DNA from 3 places in the Geodermatophilus sp. SYSU D00697 genome. Region 2 is predicted to be linked to each of the others. Evidence: riboswitches for the same ligand, from Rfam matches in the RefSeq annotation. Region 2 holds a riboswitch; each other region holds the start of a gene.

Region 1 (6,097 bases), on a different contig from region 2:
TCAGGGGGTCCAGCCGGTGCGGGCCAGCCAGGTGGGCAGGTCCTGCAGGCCGGGCGCCAGGGCGCGGGTGGCGGCGACGTCGGCCCGGTAGGCCGGCGGCCGCGCGAACCAGGCGAACATCGCCCGGGAGTCCTCGTCGTCGCCGAGCGCGTCCAGCGGCAGCGCCTCGTAGCGGCCCGGCAGCCCGGCGCGCTCGCCGAAGGCGGCGGCGACCTGCTCGCCGGTCCGCTCGTCGCCCCCGATCTCGATGCTGCCGCCGGGCACCCGGGAGGGGTCCAGCAGGACGGCCGCGGTGACCGCGCCGATGTCGGCGACGGCGATCATCTGCAGCGGCACCCCGGCCGGCAGCGCCATCCGGACGACGACCGCGCCGTCCTCGGCCGACGCCATCCACCGCAGGTTCTCCATGAAGAAGACCGGCCGCACCAACGTGGCGGGCAGGCCGAGGGAGACGATGTGCTCCTCGACGCGGCGCTTGCTCTCGAAGTGCGGGATGCCGGTGCCCCGCTCGGCGCCGCCGACGGAGCTGAACACCAGGTGCTCGACGCCGGCGTCGGCGGCCGCGTCGGCCAGGGCGGTGCCGTCCGCGACCTCGCCGTCCACACCCCGCGGGCCGAAGGGGGTGGTCATCGCGAACACCCGCTGCGCGCCGCGGAACGCCGTCCGCAGGCTGTCGGGGTCCTGGAGGTCGGCGGGGACGAGCTCGGCGCCGCGGTCGGCGAGGTCCCGGGCCCTGCCCGAGTCGCGGACGAGGGCGCGGACCCGGGCGCCGGCGTCCAGCAGTGCGGCGGCGGTGGCGCCGCCCTGCTGGCCGGTGGCTCCGACGACGGCGATCACGGGTCCGGGCACGTGTGACTCCTCGCTGAGGGGGCGGGTCCCCCTAGGGTGCCCGAGCATGGCGGAACGGCAGCTCAGGACGGTCCTGGAGGGCGGCGGGTTCTTCGAGGGGCCGCGTTGGCACGAGGGCACGTGGTGGATCTCGGACTTCTACCGGCACACGGTCAGCCGGGTGACCCCCGACGGTGCGGAGACCGTCGTCGTCGAGGTGGAGCAGCAGCCGTCCGGGCTGGGCTGGCTGCCCGACGGCTCCCTGGTGGTCGTGTCGATGAAGGACCGCCGGGTGCTCCGGTACGCCGACGGGTCGCTCACTCCCCACGCCGACCTGGCCGAGCACTGCGGTGGGCACCTCAACGACCTGGTGGTCGACGCGGGCGGGCACGTGTTCGTCGGTGACTTCGGCTTCGACCTGATGGGCGGCGGGAACGCCGCGACCGCGTCGCTCAAGCGCATCGACCCGGACGGCACGGTGTCGGTCGCCGCCGAGGGGCTGCAGTTCCCGAACGGCTCGGTCATCACCCCGGACGGCGGCACGCTCGTCGTCGGCGAGACGCTGGGCAACCGGTACACCGCGTTCGACCTGGGCGCCGACGGGTCGCTGACCAACCGGCGGGTGTGGGCGTCGCTCGGCCCGGAGGTCACCGGGACGACGGTCGACGAGGTGCTCGGCCAGCTGACGGTCGCCCCTGACGGCTGCGCGCTGGACACCGAGGGGCGGATCTGGGCGGCCGACGCGGTCGGCGGCCGGGTGGTCCGCGTGGCCGAGGGCGGGGAGGTCCTCGACGAGGTCGCCGCGCCGTCCGGCCTGGGCGTCTACGCCTGCATGCTCGGCGGGGACGACGGCCGCACGCTGCTGATGTGCTGCGCGCCGGACTTCTACGAGCACAACCGGGCGCCGGTGCGCGAGGCGGTCCTGGTGGCCACCGAGGTCGACGTCCCCCACGCCGGCCGGCCGTAGCCGCGAGGTCAGCCGTTCCGGCCGCCGAGCGGGTGGTCGGTGTCCGGGACGCCGCTGGCGCTCTCGCCCGGGTTGGTCGACATCTCACCGTCCCGGGCGGCGCGCGGCTCCTCCTGCTGCGACGGCGGCCCGACCAGGTCCTCCTCCGGACGCGTGCCCGGGACCCCGTCGGTCGGTTCGTTGACGCCACCGGCCGGCCGGCCGGTCAGGTTGCCCTCGGTCATGCCGCGGGAGTACCCGCGCCGGGCAGCGGTCACGCGGGGTCGAGCACCCGGACCGGGGAGCCGGCCATGAAGGCGGCGACGTCCTCGACGACCTCGCGGTAGAAGACCTCGTAGCCGCGGCGGGTGACGTAGCCCAGGTGCGGGGTGAGGACCGTGCGCGGCGCGCTGCGCAGCGGGGAGTCCGCGGGCAGCGGCTCCCGGTCGTAGACGTCGAGGCCGGCGCCGGCGATCCGCCCGTCGGACAGCGCCTCGACCAGGGCGGCCTCGTCGACGACCGGCCCGCGCGAGGTGTTGACCAGGATCGCGGTGGGCTTCATCCGGCCGAGCTCGGCGCGCCCGACGATGCCGCGGGTGCCCTCGCCGAGGACCAGGTGCACGGTGGCGACGACGTCGAAGGGGGCGAGCCGCTCGACCAGGGCGTCCTCGTCGTCGAGGTGGTCGGCGAAGGCGACGACGTCGAGCGGTTCGGGGACGCGGGACCAGTCGGCGAACTCGGCCGCCACGGACTGGTGGTCGTCGAGCACCGCGACCCGGTGGGTGCTCACCGGGAGCCCCCGCCCGGTGCCGGGCGGGGGCTCCCCAGCGGAGCCGTCAGTGGACGGGGCCGCGGCCGTAGCCCTTGCCGCCGCCGCGCTTCTTGTTCTGCTCGCCCATCTTGGCGATGAACTCCTTGATCTTGGCCTGGTTCTGCGGCTTGCGGGCCTCCTGGATGACCTTCGCCGCGATCCCCGACGCCACCAGCTTCCGGATCATTCCGGCCATGGGGTGTGTCCCTCCTCGTTCTCGGTCGTCTGTGGTCGTGCCCGCCCAACGCCTGCGCCAACCCCCGGGTTCCAGCTGCTGTCCGCGATACGGACGTCACGCCGTGTGAGAACACTCCGCCTTCCACATACTTTGGTCCCACGCCTCTGACCTGCGGAAACGCACCCATGACATTCCTGCGCGCTCCGTAGTCCTCCGTGGTCACGGCGGCGTGTCGCCATCCGGACACGCCGCCGCCGCGCGACCGTCCGGCCGCCTGCGACGGCCGTCGCGCTCTCCTACGGTCGTCCGCGGTCCTGCCGGGCCTCTCGTCACCGAACCGCGTGACACCGGCCGGACTACGCCGAACCGGACGCGGTACCCGCCGCGCCCGGACCGGGGACCCACCGCATCCCTGGGGTGAAGCGCATCTCGCGCCGGGCGACTCCCCCGTCCGAACCCGTCAGCTAACCCGGTAGGCGGCCGTGGAGAACAGGAGACCCCGTCGTCCATGACGACTGCACGCACGTCTTTCGCACGCCGTTCTTTCCGTGGGATCGCGATCGCCGCCGTTGCCGGCGCCGCCGTGACCCTCGCTCCGGCCACCGCCCAGGCTGACGCCGGTGACGCCGGTTCCGGCGCCGTCGCCCTCGCTGCGGCCGCCGCCCCCAACGGCGCCGCCCAGAAGGCCGTCGACACCGCCCTGGCCCAGCAGGGCGACCCGTACGGCTGGGGCGCCACCGGTCCCAACGCCTTCGACTGCTCGGGGCTGACGACGTTCGCCTACCGGGCGGCCGGCGTCGAGCTGCCGCGCACCTCGCGGGCGCAGTCGACCTTCGGCGCTCCGGTGGCGAAGTCCGACCTCAAGCCCGGTGACCTGGTGTTCTTCTACAGCCCGGTCTCGCACGTGGCCATGTACATCGGCAACGGCCAGATGGTGCACGCCTCCACCGCCGGCCAGCCGGTCAAGGTCGTGAACCTCGACTCGATGCCGAGCTACGTCGGGGCCCGTCGGGTCGCGTGAGTCGCGGCGCCCCGGCCGTCCTGAGGGCGGCCGGGGCACCGTCCGTCAGTCGCAGGCCAGGCCCGCGGTCCCGATCGACGGCGTGATGATGACCTTCCGGTTCTGCGCCGCCGGGCCAGGGAGCAGGTTGCCTTCAGCGTCGTGGTCCTGGACATAGCCGGGGAACTCGCTCCCGACGCCGTCAGGGGTCAGGTTGCCGGCCGGGACGTCGAGGTCGACGAGCAGGTCCCGGACCGCCTCGGCACGTAGTCGGCTGAGGTCCTTCTGTCCGGTGATGTCACCGACGTCCGCCGTGGTCCCGGTCAGGGTCGCCGTCACGCCGTTCCCGACCAACTGCCCGGCGATGGGTGCCAGGACCGTCCGGGCCTCGGCCTCGTCGACGAACTCGGCCGAGTCCGGCCGGAACGCGACGTCGGCCCCGGTGAGCACGATGGTTCCCTTGACGCAGACCGGCCCCTCGGGCACCGGCACAAGCGTGACTCTCGGCAGCTCCTCATCGAGGAGCTCCCGGCTCAGCTGTGTGTCCTCGACCTCGGGCTCAACGCCCCCATTGGCGGCGGCGATGATCGCCTTCCAGATGGCGATGAGGTTGTTCCGCTGCGCGATGCTCAGCCGCTGTTGAGGTTCGGCAGTGTCGCCGATTCCCTGCAGGATGACCCTGACTCCACCTAGGTCCGGCAGGGCATCGAGCGCCACCAGGTTGTCGACGACCTCCTCCGGGTCCGCCTCCAACAGGCCGGGCTGGGTGAAGTCCAGCGGCGCAACGGTGGAGAGGCCTGAGTCGACGACCACGATCGTCCGAGGCGGCGTCTCCACCGCTGAGATGCTGCGCGCTGCCTCCTCCAGAGCTGTGAGGAGATCGGCCTCTTCGTCCTCCGCACGGAGCGCTTCGATCTCTGCGGCCAGGGTCTCCCTGTTCCGCTCCCGACTCTCCTCGCGTGCAGGTCCGTTGTTGCCCGTGATGAGCATCTGCCCCGAGAACTGCACCGCGGGTTCGCCGTCAGCGACGACCATGGTCACGAGTGACTGGTCCTGGAGAGCCTGATCGAAGACCGCGGCCGCCGGACCGTCGAGCTGCGGCGGCGGCATGTTGCTGCGTGCTCCGGCCACCAGGGCCACCGCACCGGTCGGGTCCCCCACCGCCTCGTCACCCCCACAGCCGGCCAGGACACCGGCCAGGGTCAGGACGGTTGCCACCGCGGAGACACCGCGGGGGATGGCGCTCTTTCGCACAGGGAGGCCTCTCGGATGTGGTGAGGACCGCAGTGGTCAGTGGCTGCCGGCGTGGGTGCCGTTGCCGTGGAAGCGGTCGTGGGCGTCCCGCGAGGTCGGGACGAGGTTCACGCCGTGTCGGCGCGCAGTCGGCTCCGAGGAGACGTCCGCGCCACGCCCGGCGGTCAGTCCGCTGGTGGCCTCCGGCAGCCCGATGTAGCGGGCGACCTCCACGCGGACGAACTCCTTCAACGCATCGATGCCGGCGTCGATCTCGGTGGAGGCATCAGCAGCGCGCTGATGTGCTCGCGCCTCCTCGGTGCGGGCAAGCGCCAACTCCTGCTGTCGGGCAGTCGCCACTGCTGCAGCCTCGGCAGCCGCCCTCCGGTGGGCCGGCAACGTCTCCCGTAGCGCCAAATAGGTCGTCATGTGGGGGTGGTGCTCGGTGAACCCCGAGTAGAAGGCCAGGAGCCCCGAGGCCACGTACAGCCCAGCGAGCAGGAGTGCGGACAGCAGAGGGTCGTGCTGCGCCTGAGCAGCCCCGGCCGACCCGAAGACGTCCGACGCGGCGGAGGTCGAGTCCTGGCTCTGCACGCGGAAGACGAAGGCGACTGCTCCGAGGAGCAGCCATCCGCCCAGCATGAGGAAGATCGACGGTCGCCCCAGGCCTCCCCGAGCCTGGCGCAGCTCCTTCCAGGCCCGCCCGACGAAGTGCATGAGGCCCACCGAGGCGGCGGCGAAGGCGAGTGTGAGCATCCAGACGACGTACTCCTCGCCGTCCGTGAACGTCGTGGCGATGACGAGGCGGAACGTGGCCACGTCACCCAGTGCCGCGACGACCAGGAACGCGATGACGAGGAACCGGTGGAACCGCGGCCGGACGAGTCCCTCCAGGGGATCCGAGGTGGCACGGGGCCTGCGCCTGCGCTCCCGCTGGTCGATCGCATGGTTCTCCGCAGGCTCGAGCACCCGCCGCTTGGCAGCGGTGAGCTCGCGCTCCGCGTCCTCGACGGCGGCGGTGGCCGCGTCGGAGAGCTTTCGTGTCTTGAGGACCTCCGCCTCGAGCTCGGCGACTCGCCCTTGTGCCGCAGCGGCCGAGTT
Region 2 (6,097 bases):
GGACCGCGGGCAGTGCGCCGTGACCTCGTGAGGGGGCGCGGGCTCCCCGCGCCCGCCGGCTGACCGGCTCCCCGACCGGGATCCCCGCCTCAGGCGGCCGCCCGGTCGGGGAGCCGCCGAACGGTCGGCCGGGCGGTCACGACGACCGGGCCACCGCAGTTCCAGCAGGTCGGGTCGGCATCACCGTCCTCCGGTGCGTCCTGACCGCCCACCTCGCAGGGCGTGCACGTCCAGCTCACTTCGACCCGGTGCTCCACGGATCGCTCCTTCGTCTCCGCCTCCGTGGCCACCGGTTGTTCGAGGCCGGACCGGGGTGTACCCCCGCGTGCCGTCCCCGAACCGGGGGAGGGCCTCACCGACCGTGACCCGGGAGGAGTCGTGACCGACGGACCGCCGCCGATCGAGCGGCACCAGGCGACCGAGCGGTTCGGCAAGGCCGCACTGCGGGCGGCGCACGAGCTGACCGAGGCGCTGGCCGAGGACGAGGACGACGTGCCCGAGCCGGTCGTCGTCCGCCGCACCGGCCCGCACCGCTCCCTCGACGGGCTCGCCGCCCTGCTCGACGAGGCCCTCGAGGAGGACGAGGACGGCACCGGTCCCGACGACGTGGCGGGGGATCGCCCGGCCCGTTGACGCGGCAGGGGACCAGCGCCATCGTTGTCCGGCGATCGGTCGTGAGCAGCGCCGAGCCGGCCTCGGCGTCCCGACCGGCAGGAGGTCGAGATGGCCCCGGACCTGCACCCGACCACGCGGGCCGCCCTGGCACCGGTCGCCGTCCCGGGGCGCGCCGGCGCCTGCCGCCCGCGCGCCCCGCTCTCCTGACTGCTGCGAGCAGCGGCCGTCGCGCCGCTTCCGGCCGGCGCCTCCGCGCCGCCGCCATCCGTCACGGGGGACGTCCGCACCGTTGCGGGACCCGAGGAGATGAGTGCACATGGGAGCTGTCGGACTGCTGTACGTCGGAGCCGTCCTGATCGTCAACGGCCTGATGCTGCTGGGGAGGGTGGACCCGCGGGCGGCGGCGCCGCTGAACCTGTTCGTGGGCGCGCTGCAGGTGTTCACGCCCACCTACCTGATCCTCACCTCCGGCGGGGACACGGCCGCGATCCTCTTCGCCGGGGGCATCTACCTGTTCGGCTTCACGTACCTCTACGTCGGGATCAACCTGCTGGGCAACCTCGACGGCACCGGCCTGGGCTGGTTCTCGGCCTTCGTCGCCGTCTGCGCGGTGGTGTACGCCGGGCTGAACTTCTTCTACTTCGAACCGCGGGACCCCGGCTTCGGCGTCATCTGGCTCTACTGGGCCGTGCTCTGGACGCTGTTCTGGCTGGTCCTCGGGCTCAAGCGGGAGGACCTCACCCGCTACACCGGTGCGATCGCCGTCGTCGCCGGCGTGCTGACCACGGCCCTGCCGGCGTTCCTGCTGCTGACCAACTCCTGGACCCCGTACAGCGGCGTGTGGGCGATCATCCTCGCCGTCGTCCTGCTGGCCAGCCTGGTGCTGCCCTATGGCCGGCTGCGGGCCCGCCCCGAGCCGGCCGTCCCGCCGGCGGCTCCGGTCCCGCAGGGTGCCCCCGAGGCGCCGGAGGGCGTGCCGGTGGCGCGGCACTCCACCGAGCGCGGCGGCGGGGTGGGCACCGGCACACCGGGCCCGTCCGGACGCACGGGCGGTCCCACCGCCTGACCCGGGGAACCCGTCGGGCCCCCTCCGCTGCCGCGGAGGGGGCCCGAACGGTGCGGTGGGCTCAGGTGCCCCGGAGGAGCTCCTCGAAGGAGGGCACGTCCTCGAACGGGTCGGCCGGGCGGCGCGCCGCCGCCGGCCTGCCGGTGACCAGGTCGGCCAGCTCGCCGGCGGCACGGTCGATCCGCGCGGCCAGCGCCTGGTCCACGCCGCCGGCCCCGGCCCAGTCCTCCGAGGCGGCGAACACCCCGGTGGGGACGGCGATCGCCCGCAGGTACGCGAACAGCGGCCGCATCGCGTGCTCGATGACCAGCGAGTGCCGGGCGGTGCCGGCCGTCGCACCGAGCAGCACCGGCGTCCCGGTGAGGGCGTCCTTGTCGACGACGTCGAAGAAGGTCTTGAACAGGCCGCTGTAGGAGGCCGAGAACACCGGGGTCACCGCGATCACGCCGTCCGCGCCGACGACGGTGTCGACCGACGCCTGCAGCGCTGCGTTCGCGAACCCGGTGACCAGGTGGTCGGCCAGGTCGCGGGCGTGCTCGCGCAGCTCGACGACCTCCACGGCCGCGTCGTCGCCCCGCTCGCGCAGGGCGGCGACGGTGGCCGCGGTGAGCCGGTCGGCCAGCAGCCGGGTGGACGACGGCGTCGACAGCCCGGCGCTGACCACGGCGAGGGTGCGGGTGGTCATCGGACGGTCACCTCGTCGGGAACCGCCTCCACGGACCGGCCGGTGACGTCGTCGCCGGTGGCGTGCACGGTGCTGGCCACGGCCCCGCCCCGGGCGGCGACCAGCGACGCGTGGGTCGGCGCGTCGGGCACGTGGGCCGGCTTGACCGCGGCGAACTCGCGGCGCAGCACCGGCACGACCTCCTCTCCGAGGATGTCCAGCTGCTCCAGGACGGTCTTCAGCGGCAGGCCGGCGTGGTCGACCAGGAACAGCTGTCGCTGGTAGTCGCCGACGTAGTCCCGGAAGCCGAGGGTGCGCTCGATGACCTGCTGCGGGCTGCCGACGGTCAGCGGCGTCTCGCGGGTGAACTCCTCGAGCGACGGGCCGTGCCCGTAGACGGGCGCGTTGTCGAAGTACGGCCGGAACTCGTCCACGGCGTCCTGGCTGTTGCTGCGCATGAACACCTGCCCACCCAGGCCCACGATCGCCTGGTCGGCCGACCCGTGGCCGTGGTGCTCGAAGCGCCGGCGGTAGAACTCCACCATCCGCTGCGTGTGCTCCTTGGGCCAGAAGATGTGGTTGGAGAAGAAGCCGTCGCCGTAGTAGGCGGCCTGCTCGGCGATCTGCGGGGAGCGGATCGAGCCGTGCCACACGAACGGCGGGACGCCGTCCAGCGGGCGCGGGGTGGAGGTGAAGCCCTGCAGCGGGGTGCGGAACTGGCCGGACCAGTCCACGACGTCGGAGTCCCACAGCCGGCGCAGCAGCGCGTAGTTCTCCACCGCCAGCGGGATGCCGTTGCGGATGTCCTGCCCGAACCACGGGTAGACCGGCCCGGTGTTGCCGCGGCCCATCATCAGGTCGACCCGGCCGTCGGCCAGGTGCTGCAGCATCGCGTAGTCCTCGGCGATCTTCACCGGGTCGTTCGTGGTGATCAGGGTGGTCGCCGTCGACAGCTGCAGGGTGCTGGTCCGGGCGGCGATGTGCGCCAGCGTGGTGGTGGGGGAGGACGAGAAGAACGGCGGGTTGTGGTGCTCGCCGAGCGCGAACACGTCCAGCCCGACCTCCTCGGCCTTCTGCGCGATCGTGAGGATCGCCTTGATCCGCTCACCCTCGCTGGGCGTGCGCCCCGTCGTGGGGTCGGTCGTGATGTCACTGACCGAGAAGATCCCGAACTGCATCTCGTGCTCCAGGTGGTTGAGAGCGCAACTACTGCTGGGTGCAACGGTCCCACGGCCTGGGTATTCCGCCGGGGCCGGCACGCACGCGCGAGGTACCTCACGCAACCGATGTGACCCCTGGGATTGTCACGGCACGGTAACGGCCCCTACGGTGAGTGCGTCCGGTCGGTCGTGCGTCCCCATCCGGGGAGCCTGGCCGGACGCCGCCGAGTCGTGTCCGCCTCCCGTGGACGCGAGCCGGGGACCCACCGCAGTCCTGGGGTGAGTCCTGCCCGCCGAGCCCCGCTCGGAGGGCAGGTAGGGCACCTTCCCGCCCGAACCCGTCAGCTAACTCGGTAGGCGGCCACGGAAGGAACGGAGAGCATCCGCATGCCTCGCCCACGGGCCCTCGCGGCTCGCAGGGACTCCCGGCCGCGCGCACCTCGCGCCTCCTCCCCGGCCCGCCTGTCCCGCTGACCCGCGACCGCCGGCGCCGCGCGTCCCTCCCGACCGCCACCGGCACCCGACGTCGACCGCCGCACCGCGGGCTGACCTCACTGCGCTGAGGACCGGCTCGTGCGCGCCCCCACGCCCCCGGAGCACACGAACCCCCATGAACTCCCGCACGTCGCAGTTCCCGCGTCCCACCGACGCCGACGCCCTCGCCGGCGAGCCGACCACCGCCGAGATCGCCACCGCCGAGCCCGCCACCGCGGAGCTCCCCTCCGCCGCTCCCCGTCGCCGGCTGCGGCTGCCGGCCCGGGGCCGCCGCCCGGCGATCCTGCTGGCCACCGCGGCCGCGGGCGCCATCGCGGTCAACGTGCTGACCACCGGTCAGCCGGCCGCCGAGGCCGAGACCGCGACGGTCAGCGCCTCGACGAGCGTCGCCGAGCAGCTCGGCATCACCGCCGACCCCGCCACGGCCTCGGCGCCCGACCTCGCGCCCCTCGAGGGTCTGACCGCCTCCCGCAGCGAGCGCGAGGCGGCGCAGGCCAGCGCCGCCCAGGCGCAGGCCGCGGCCGACCAGGCCGAACTCGACCGCCAGGCCGCCGAGCGCGCGGCCGCCGAGCGTGCCGCCGCCGAGGCCGCTGCCGCCGAGCAGGCCGCCCGGGAGGCCGCCGAGCGCGCTGCCGCCGAGCAGCAGGCCGCGCAGGCGGCCCAGGCTGCCGCCGCCGCTGCCCCGGCCGCGGCCGCCGCCCCGGCGCGCAGCGGGTCCTTCAAGGACTACGCGATGAGCAAGGTCGGCAGCGGCGACCAGTTCAGCTGCCTGGAGAAGCTGTGGGGCAAGGAGAGTGGCTGGAACCCCAACGCGCAGAACCCCTCCAGCACCGCCTACGGCATCCCGCAGTTCCTCGACTCGACCTGGGCCGGCACCGGGATCGCCAAGACCTCGGACGGCTACCGCCAGATCGACGCCGGCCTGATCTACATCGAGAAGCGCTACGGCTCCCCGTGCGGGGCCTGGTCGCACTCGCAGTCCACCGGCTGGTACTGAGCCGACACCGCGCGCGTCCCGAGACGCGCGTTGCCTGCTCAGAGCCGCACGCTGAGGGCCGCACGCCTCCCAGGGAGGGGTGCGGCCCTCCGCGTCGACGGGCTCGGGCACCCTGGTGGCCGGGCCCGTCGTGGACGAGGCCGATCCGGACCGACACGCGGGACGGTGGAGGACCACCGACCGCCGAGAGCGGGGAGGCGCAGCGTGGAGCGGCGCGCCGTCGAGCAGGGTCCCGACTCCGGTGCGGCGCGGCCGCCCGAGCGCACGCGCCGCACCGGGGCGGCCTCGTTGGACCGGCCGATCTCGACCGGCAACCTGCTGGCCGACTGCGAGCGGTGGTGCCGCGACCACCTGCCCCGGCGGGCGCCGCGCACGCCGCCGCCGGGTCCCCCGGGCGCTCCCTGACCCGCCGGCCGGCGGGCGTGCCCGGAGCGACGGTGGCCGGTCGGGTGACCGGAGCCCGGGGCACGGGTGGTGGACTGCCGGGCGTGAGAGTCGTCCCGTCCCGGTTCGTCCGGGCCCACACCCAGGTCCGGCGGCCGTCGTCCGTGCCGGAGGTCCGGCTGCACGTGGCCGACGACGTCGTCGCGCTCTGGGAGGCCATGGAGGCCGGCGGGGGCGCCGGTGAGGCGCCGCCGTTCTGGGCCGCGGCCTGGCCGGGCGGGCAGGCGCTGGCCCGGTTCGTGCTCGACCGGCCCGCGGTGGTCGCCGGCCGGGCGGTGCTCGACCTGGGCTCGGGCAGCGGCCTGGTCGCCATCGCCGCCCGGCTGGCCGGGGCCCGGTCGGTCCTGGCCAGCGACGTCGACGTGTTCAGCCGGACGGCGATCGGCGTCAACGCCGGTCTCAACCGGGTCTCCGGCATCAGCGTGACCGGTGACGTCCTGGGCCGGGAGCTGCGCGGCGTCGAGGTCGTCCTGGCCGGGGACGTCTGCTACGACCGCGAGATGACCGAGCGGGTGCTGCCCTTCCTCGACCGCGCCCGTGCCGGCGGGGTCGAGGTGTACGTGGGCGATCCGGGCCGGCCGTACCTGCCGCACGAGCGGCTGGCCGCGGAGGCCGTGTACGAGATCCCGGAGACCGAGGGGCCGGGCCTGCGGCGG
Region 3 (6,097 bases), on a different contig from region 2:
CGAGGGACTGGGTCAGCAGCCAGCCGCCGATCAGCACCAGGTGCAGGAGGAACAGCCACAGGCTGATGGCCACCACCGCACCGACCACGGTCAGCCCGCCGAACGGCGCGCCGAGGGCCAGCGGGAGGGACAGGAACAGCACGAAGCCCTGCAGGAAGCCCGACAGGCAGGCGGCGGTGAACAGCGCGCCCGACACGAGGGCCGGCCACCGCAGCCAGCCGGCGGCGATCACGCCGAACCCCCACAGCAGCGGCACGGTGAGCGCGGCCAGCACCGAGTAGTAGCCCACCGCCAGGCTGCCCAGCCGGGCGCCCCGCTCGGTCAGCCCGACCATCGCCGAGGCCGCCAGCAGCAGCGGGTACAGCAGCAGCGGGGTGGCGACCACCAGCGGCAGCGCCAGCAGCCGGCCGCGCCAGCCGGTCAGCGTGTCCCGGCGCGGGGTGAAGCGCAGCAGCGCCCGCCGCAGGCCCTCGCCGTAGAAGGAGAGCGGGAGCAGGGCGAGCACGAACTCCAGCAGGCTCATGCCCACGCCGGCCCGGGCGAGTGCGCGGAGGGCCTCGGGGGCGCCCAGCTGCGCCGGCAGCAGACCGGCCAGCCGTCCGGTGAGGTCGGTGACCGTGTCCGGCGAGGTGAGCAGGGCGGTCAGCGAGAAGGCCACCAGCAGCAGCGGCACCACCGCGATGCCGGCGTAGAACGTCAGCCCGGCGGCGATCAGCGCGAGGTCCCGACCCTGCAGCCGGCGCGCCGCGCCGCGGATCAGGTCCCTGGTCTCCCGCCGCAGGTCCACCGGGTCATGCCACCAGGTCGGGACCGATCCCGCCGGACGGAGCCGTTCCGGGGGTCCTCCCGGGGTCCGCCTTCAGCGCCGGTCCAGCAGCGAGCGGGCCGCGGCGTAGCCGCCCAGGCCGCTGACGGCACCGCCCCGCACCGTTCCGCCGGAGGAGGCCGCCACCACCCGCGGGTGCGCCGTCGCCACGCCCCAGGTGCCCACCTCCGCGGGCGTCGCGGCAACGGGCCAGGACAGGTCGCCGTGGAAGATGTGGCCGCCCGGCATCGCCAGGGACGCCTCGACGTCCAGGGGTGAGGCGGCCTGCAGGCAGGGCTCCCCGGCGGCGTCCCGGGCCAGGCAGTCCAGCAGCGGCTCCTCCAGGTGGGCGTCGAGCTGGGCGACGACCCGGCGGACGGCCTCCCGGCGCGTGCCCACGGGGTCCTCCCGGAAGAGCGCGGCCGGCGTGTGCAGGCCGAACAGGGTGAGCGTCTGGTGGCCGGCCGCCCGCTCCGCCGGCCCGAGGATCGAGGGGTCGGACAGCGAGTGGCAGTAGACCTCGAACGGGATCACGTCGGGCAGCCGGCCGGCGGCGGCCTGGGCGTGCGCGGCGTCGAGCTGCGTGGCGGCCTCGTCGACGTGGAAGGTCCCGGAGAAGGCGACGGCCGGGTCCACGCCCGACCGCAGCCGGGGCAGCCGGGCCAGCACCATGTTCACCTTGAGCTGGGCGCCGTCCGGCGTCGTCCGTGCCGGGACGCCGAACAGCCGGTCGAGCACGGCCGGCGCGGCGCCGCAGACGACCGCGCCCGCGTCCGCGGCCCGCTCGGTGCCCTCGTCGTCGGTCCAGTGCACGGTGACGCCGTCGGGCCGCGGGTCCAGCGCCGTCACCGTGGCCCGGGTCAGCAGCTCCGCGCCGGCGCCGCGCGCGGCGGCCGCCATGGCGCCGGTCACCGCCCCCATCCCGCCGACCGGCACCCGCCACCGGCCGGTGCCGTTGCCGACCAGGTGGTACAGGAAGCAGCGGCCGGCCGGGCCGTCGGCGGCGTGCACGTCGGCGAAGGTGCCGATCAGCCCGTCGGTGAGGGCCACCCCGCGGACGACGTCGTGGTCGAGGTCGTCGGCCACCACGTCGGCCAACGGCCGCTCGAGCAGGTCCTGCCACAGCTGCGGGTCGCGCAGCCGCCCGGCGAGGGCGGCGGGGGAGAGGAGCGGCTCGGTGAGCGTCGGGGCGAGGTCCTCGGCGAGGTCGGCCAGCCGGCCGTAGAAGCGCCGCCAGCCGGCCAGCTCGTCGTCCGAGCCGGTGAGGTCCCGGAAGGACGCGGCGGTGGCCGGCCCCTCGTCCCGCTCGACCAGCAGCCCGGACGCCCCGGGCACCGCGGTGTAGGAGGCCACCTCCCGGTCGGCGAGGGTCACCTCCAGTCCGAGGTCGGCGACGATCCGGTCGGGCAGCAGGCTGACCAGGTACGAGTACGCCGAGAGCCGGACGTCGACCCCGGGGAACACCTGCTGGCTGACCGCGGCGCCGCCGACGTGCTCCAGCCGCTCGAGGACGAGCACCGACCACCCGGCGCGGGCCAGGTAGGCGGCGGCGACCAGCCCGTTGTGCCCGGCCCCCACGACGACGGCGTCGTACCTGCTGCGTGCACTCACCCGGCGGACGGTAGCGGGTGCGGGGTCCTCAGCCGCCCTGCGTGGGGGCGTCCTCGCTCTCCTCGCAGCCCTGTCCCGGGGCCTGCTCGGCCGTGCCGCAGTCCTGCTCGTTGCGGTCGAGGTCGGTGTTGGAGTTGTTGGTGCTGCTGCACCCGGCGAGCGCCCCGACGAGGGCGAGCACGACCAGGGGGCGCTTGAGATCCATGCGCTGCACGTGCTCGCCGGGGACCGTCGGCAAACCCCACGCGCCCCGGTCGCCCCAGGGGTCTCGGCGACCGATCGGGGTCGAGGTGAGAGTCCACGAAATCACATCTGGGTAATTGTCACGACAGCGTCACGGCCCTTACGGTGTGTGTGTCCGCCGGGGCGCTCCGTCACCGCAATGGGTGACACCCCGCGGGCGCCGTCGAGCCGGTTCCTCCCTCCGGGGGAGCCGGGCCGGGGACCCAACGCAGCACTGGGGTGGAGCACGCACGGCTCAGGCCGGGCGCGCCGGGCGCCTTCCCGCTCGAACCCGTCAGCTAACCCGGTAGGCGGCTCGTGGAAGAACGGAGAGCCGCCAGACCATGGCGTCCCACCGCGCCGCTCGCCGCGCTGCGCTCGTCCTCGCCGCCGCCCTCGGCGTCGCCTTCGTCCCGACCTCCGCCGGGGCGGAGGAGCCGGCCACCGCCCAGGAGGCCGCCGCCCTCGTCGCCGCCCGCGGGCACGACCTGGAGGTCGTCACCGAGCAGTTCAACGAGGCGCGTGAGGCGCTCGCCGCCCAGCAGGCCGCCGTCCAGGCCGCGGCGGCGCAGGTCGCCGAGGCGCAGGCCGTGGTGACCACCGCGCGGGAGCAGGTGAAGGGCATCGCCCGCAGCGCCTTCACCGGCGAGAGCATGGGGTCGCTGCAGGCGCTGATGACCAGCGGCTCGGCCGACGAGTTCGTCAACCGGGTGACGCTCCTGGAGGCCGTCGCCGGTCACCAGAACGACCTGCTCGGGCAGGCGGTCGCCGCCGGCGAGGCCGCCGCCGCGGCCCAGGCCGAGGCCGACCGGATCGCCGCCGAGACGCAACAGCAGTACGACGCCGTCGCCGAGCAGCAGGCCGACCTGCAGGCGCAGATCGCCGCGTACCAGGCCGACTACGCGCGGCTGAGCGCCGACGAGCGGCGCGCCGCCCTCGCGGCGGCAGCCACCGCCCACGGCGGTGGGGAGCGGGCCAGCCGCGGTGAGCGGGCGGCGCCGTCCTCCGGGTCGGCTCCCGTCGTCGCCGGCGGCGGCGCGCTCCAGGCGGTCATCGACCGGGCCATGGCCCAGCGCGGCAAGCCCTACGTCTGGGCGGCCTCCGGCCCCGGCTCCTACGACTGCTCCGGGCTGGTCCAGTACGCGTTCCAGGCCGCGGGCATCAGCCTGCCGCACTCCAGCCGGATGCAGTCCTCGATGGGGCAGCAGGTCTCCCGCTCCGAGGCCCGCCCCGGCGACCTGGTCGCCTTCTACAGCCCGGTCAGCCACATCGGCATCTACCTCGGCAACGGCCAGATGGTGCACGCGCCGACCTCCGGCGACGTCGTCAAGGTCGCCAGCGTCGACGCCATGGGCGCCACCCCGAAGTTCAACCGCATCGCCAGCTGAGAGGAGGACCCCGTCCTCCTCACCGCTCGCAGGCTCGCGGCGAGCCTCGGGACGGCGCCAGCCGGAGCCCCCGGACGCCACGCGCGTCCGGGGGCTCGGTCGTGTCTTGACCGTCCGGGCTCATCCGTGAACACTGCTCTCCATACAGATCAGTGATCGCGGAGTGGGTGCGGAATGGCGCAGGCATGGCAGTGGAGCTGGGCGGGCGTCGCGTTCGCCACCGAGCTGGGCGCGCTGGCCGCCCTCGGCTACTGGGGGTGGGTCTCCGGCGGGACGCCGACGGCGCGGTGGCTCCTCGCCCTCGGCGTCCCCCTCGTCGCGGCGGTCCTGTGGTGGCTGTTCGCCGCGCCGCAGGCCGTGGTGCACGTCGCCGTGCTGGTCGTCCTCACGAAGGTGGCCGTCTTCGGGGCGGCGGGCGCCGCGCTGCTGGCGGTGGGGTCGCCGCGCCTGGCCGCCGTCCTGGTCGTCGCCGCCGTCCTGGGCAGCGTGCTGTCCGGGCCGCTGACCGCACCCGCGCCGGAGGTCGCGGTCAGCGCGGCGCCGGCCGGCTGACCTGCTGCAGCAGGCCCCAGACGAAGCGGGCCCGGACGTCCCCGGGCAGGTGGACCTCCCAGCGGGTGACCACCCCGGGGTCCACGCTGCGCGCTCCGGGCAGCCCCACCACGTCGTCCAGGACGTGCTCCCACACCCGCAACCGGCCCGCCGTGGCGCGCGGGACCGGCGAGCCCGGCGCGCGGACCAGGTGCTCCTGGAGCACCGAGCCGCCCGGGCCGGAGAGCACCTCCCAGCACAGGTGTGGCCACAGCGGCAGCGGCCAGCGGCGGACCTGGAGGTCCAGGTCGCCGAACCGGCGGTCCTCCAGTTCCTCCGGGGGGCCGAGGACGGCGGTGCGCAGGGCCAGCCCCCGCGGTGCGCGGGGCGAGTGCTGCAGCGCCTGCCACCGGGTGTGTGCCGCGTGCGCTTCCGCGCGCGTGGCGCCGACGCGGGGGAGCGCCTCTGCCACCAGGTCGGGGCGCAGGTCGGCCATGCGGCGCAACAGCACGAGGCAGAACTCCCGCCGCGCCAGCCCCCGCACGGCCGACGACCCTGCCAGCATCCGTCCGTGCTCATCCCACCGGCCGCCGCCGGCGGGATCATGGACGGGCGGTCACCCTGGCGTTCCCCGGTGGGACCGGCCCCGGGTGCGACCGGGCGGCGCGCGTGCGCCCCGCCGGGCCCGACCCGCGGATCGCCCTGCGCGAGCAGGCGTCGCTGTCCCCCGAGGAGCGTCAGGCGCTCGACGCCCGGCTGGACCACGGGGACGCGGCGCGCGCGACCGGCCCCTGGACGCGGGCGGTGCTGCGCCTGATCGCGGAGCGGCCCGGGGTGCGCGCGCCCGACCTGGCCGCGGCCCTGGGCGGGAGACCCTGCCGTCCACGCGGGACGTGCGGCGGCTCAAGGAACTCGGCCTCACCCGGAGGCTGCCCGTCGGGTACGAGCTCTCCTCCCGGGGCAGTGCCCACCTCGGCTCCGGGATCGGGGAGGATGGGGGGCGATGAACCCCCGTGCCGTCGCCCTCGCCTTCCGTGCCGTCGCCCTCGCCGAGGCCTGCTCCTGGGTGGGCCTGCTGTTCGGCATGTTCGTGAAGTACGTGCTGGCCACCTCCGAGCGCGGCGTGCAGATCTTCGGCCCGATCCACGGCGGGATCTTCGTCGCCTACGTGCTGGTCGCCCTGCTCGCCGGCCGGGTGCTGCGGTGGAACCTGGTCACCACCGGGCTCGCCCTGGCGGCCTCGGTGCCCCCGCTGGCCACCCTGTGGTTCGACCGCTGGGCCACCCGCACCGAGCGGCTGCCGCTGCCGGACCCCGCGCCGGCCTCCTGACCGACCGGGGCCGCTCGCTACGGTCGCGGGCGTGTCCGAGCCCGTCCTGCCCTCCACCGCCCGCACCCTGCTCGCCCGCACCGCCCGGGCGCAGCGCGAGGGCCGGGCCCCCAGCCTGGTCGCCGGCGTCGTGCGGGAGGACGGCCTGGTGTGGTCGGCCGGGCGGGGAGACGTCCCGGAGCCGCACACGGACGTGCAGTACCGGCTGGG

The links. A riboswitch is a leader RNA that binds a small molecule or an ion and turns the genes downstream of it on or off. The one in region 2 is predicted to bind cyclic di-AMP.
Region 1: linked by a shared signal. The riboswitch ahead of ACI79C_RS02890 (C40 family peptidase) and the one ahead of ACI79C_RS15895 (aggregation-promoting factor C-terminal-like domain-containing protein) in region 2 are both predicted to bind cyclic di-AMP.
Region 3: linked by a shared signal. The riboswitch ahead of ACI79C_RS11415 (C40 family peptidase) and the one ahead of ACI79C_RS15895 (aggregation-promoting factor C-terminal-like domain-containing protein) in region 2 are both predicted to bind cyclic di-AMP.

Annotation. Positions count from the first base shown of each region.
Region 1 covers NZ_JBJGYV010000002.1:192,901-198,997, forward strand. The annotation lists gene ACI79C_RS02865 (NmrA/HSCARG family protein) at 1-849, opposite strand; gene ACI79C_RS02870 (SMP-30/gluconolactonase/LRE family protein) at 896-1,795, shown strand; gene ACI79C_RS02875 (hypothetical protein) at 1,804-2,052, opposite strand; gene ACI79C_RS02880 (NAD(P)-dependent oxidoreductase) at 2,049-2,564, opposite strand; gene ACI79C_RS02885 (hypothetical protein) at 2,611-2,781, opposite strand; cyclic di-AMP (ydaO/yuaA leader) riboswitch at 3,113-3,258, shown strand; gene ACI79C_RS02890 (C40 family peptidase) at 3,347-3,784, shown strand; gene ACI79C_RS02895 (OmpA family protein) at 3,830-4,981, opposite strand; gene ACI79C_RS02900 (hypothetical protein) at 5,054-6,097, opposite strand, start outside.
Region 2 covers NZ_JBJGYV010000017.1:78,344-84,440, forward strand. The annotation lists gene fmdA (formamidase) at 1-31, shown strand, start outside; gene ACI79C_RS15875 (hypothetical protein) at 379-633, shown strand; gene ACI79C_RS15880 (AmiS/UreI family transporter) at 932-1,681, shown strand; gene ACI79C_RS15885 (FMN reductase) at 1,743-2,366, opposite strand; gene ACI79C_RS15890 (LLM class flavin-dependent oxidoreductase) at 2,363-3,523, opposite strand; cyclic di-AMP (ydaO/yuaA leader) riboswitch at 3,732-3,880, shown strand; gene ACI79C_RS15895 (aggregation-promoting factor C-terminal-like domain-containing protein) at 4,116-4,997, shown strand; gene ACI79C_RS15900 (hypothetical protein) at 5,202-5,402, shown strand; gene ACI79C_RS15905 (class I SAM-dependent methyltransferase) at 5,486-6,097, shown strand, end outside.
Region 3 covers NZ_JBJGYV010000011.1:26,064-32,160, reverse strand. The annotation lists partial or broken gene ACI79C_RS11430 (YhjD/YihY/BrkB family envelope integrity protein) at 5-787, opposite strand; gene ACI79C_RS11425 (phytoene desaturase family protein) at 860-2,416, opposite strand; gene ACI79C_RS11420 (hypothetical protein) at 2,445-2,621, opposite strand; cyclic di-AMP (ydaO/yuaA leader) riboswitch at 2,854-2,947, shown strand; gene ACI79C_RS11415 (C40 family peptidase) at 2,983-4,026, shown strand; gene ACI79C_RS11410 (YrdB family protein) at 4,201-4,578, shown strand; gene ACI79C_RS11405 (hypothetical protein) at 4,556-5,122, opposite strand; gene ACI79C_RS11400 (DUF3817 domain-containing protein) at 5,561-5,887, shown strand; gene ACI79C_RS11395 (serine hydrolase domain-containing protein) at 5,919-6,097, shown strand, end outside.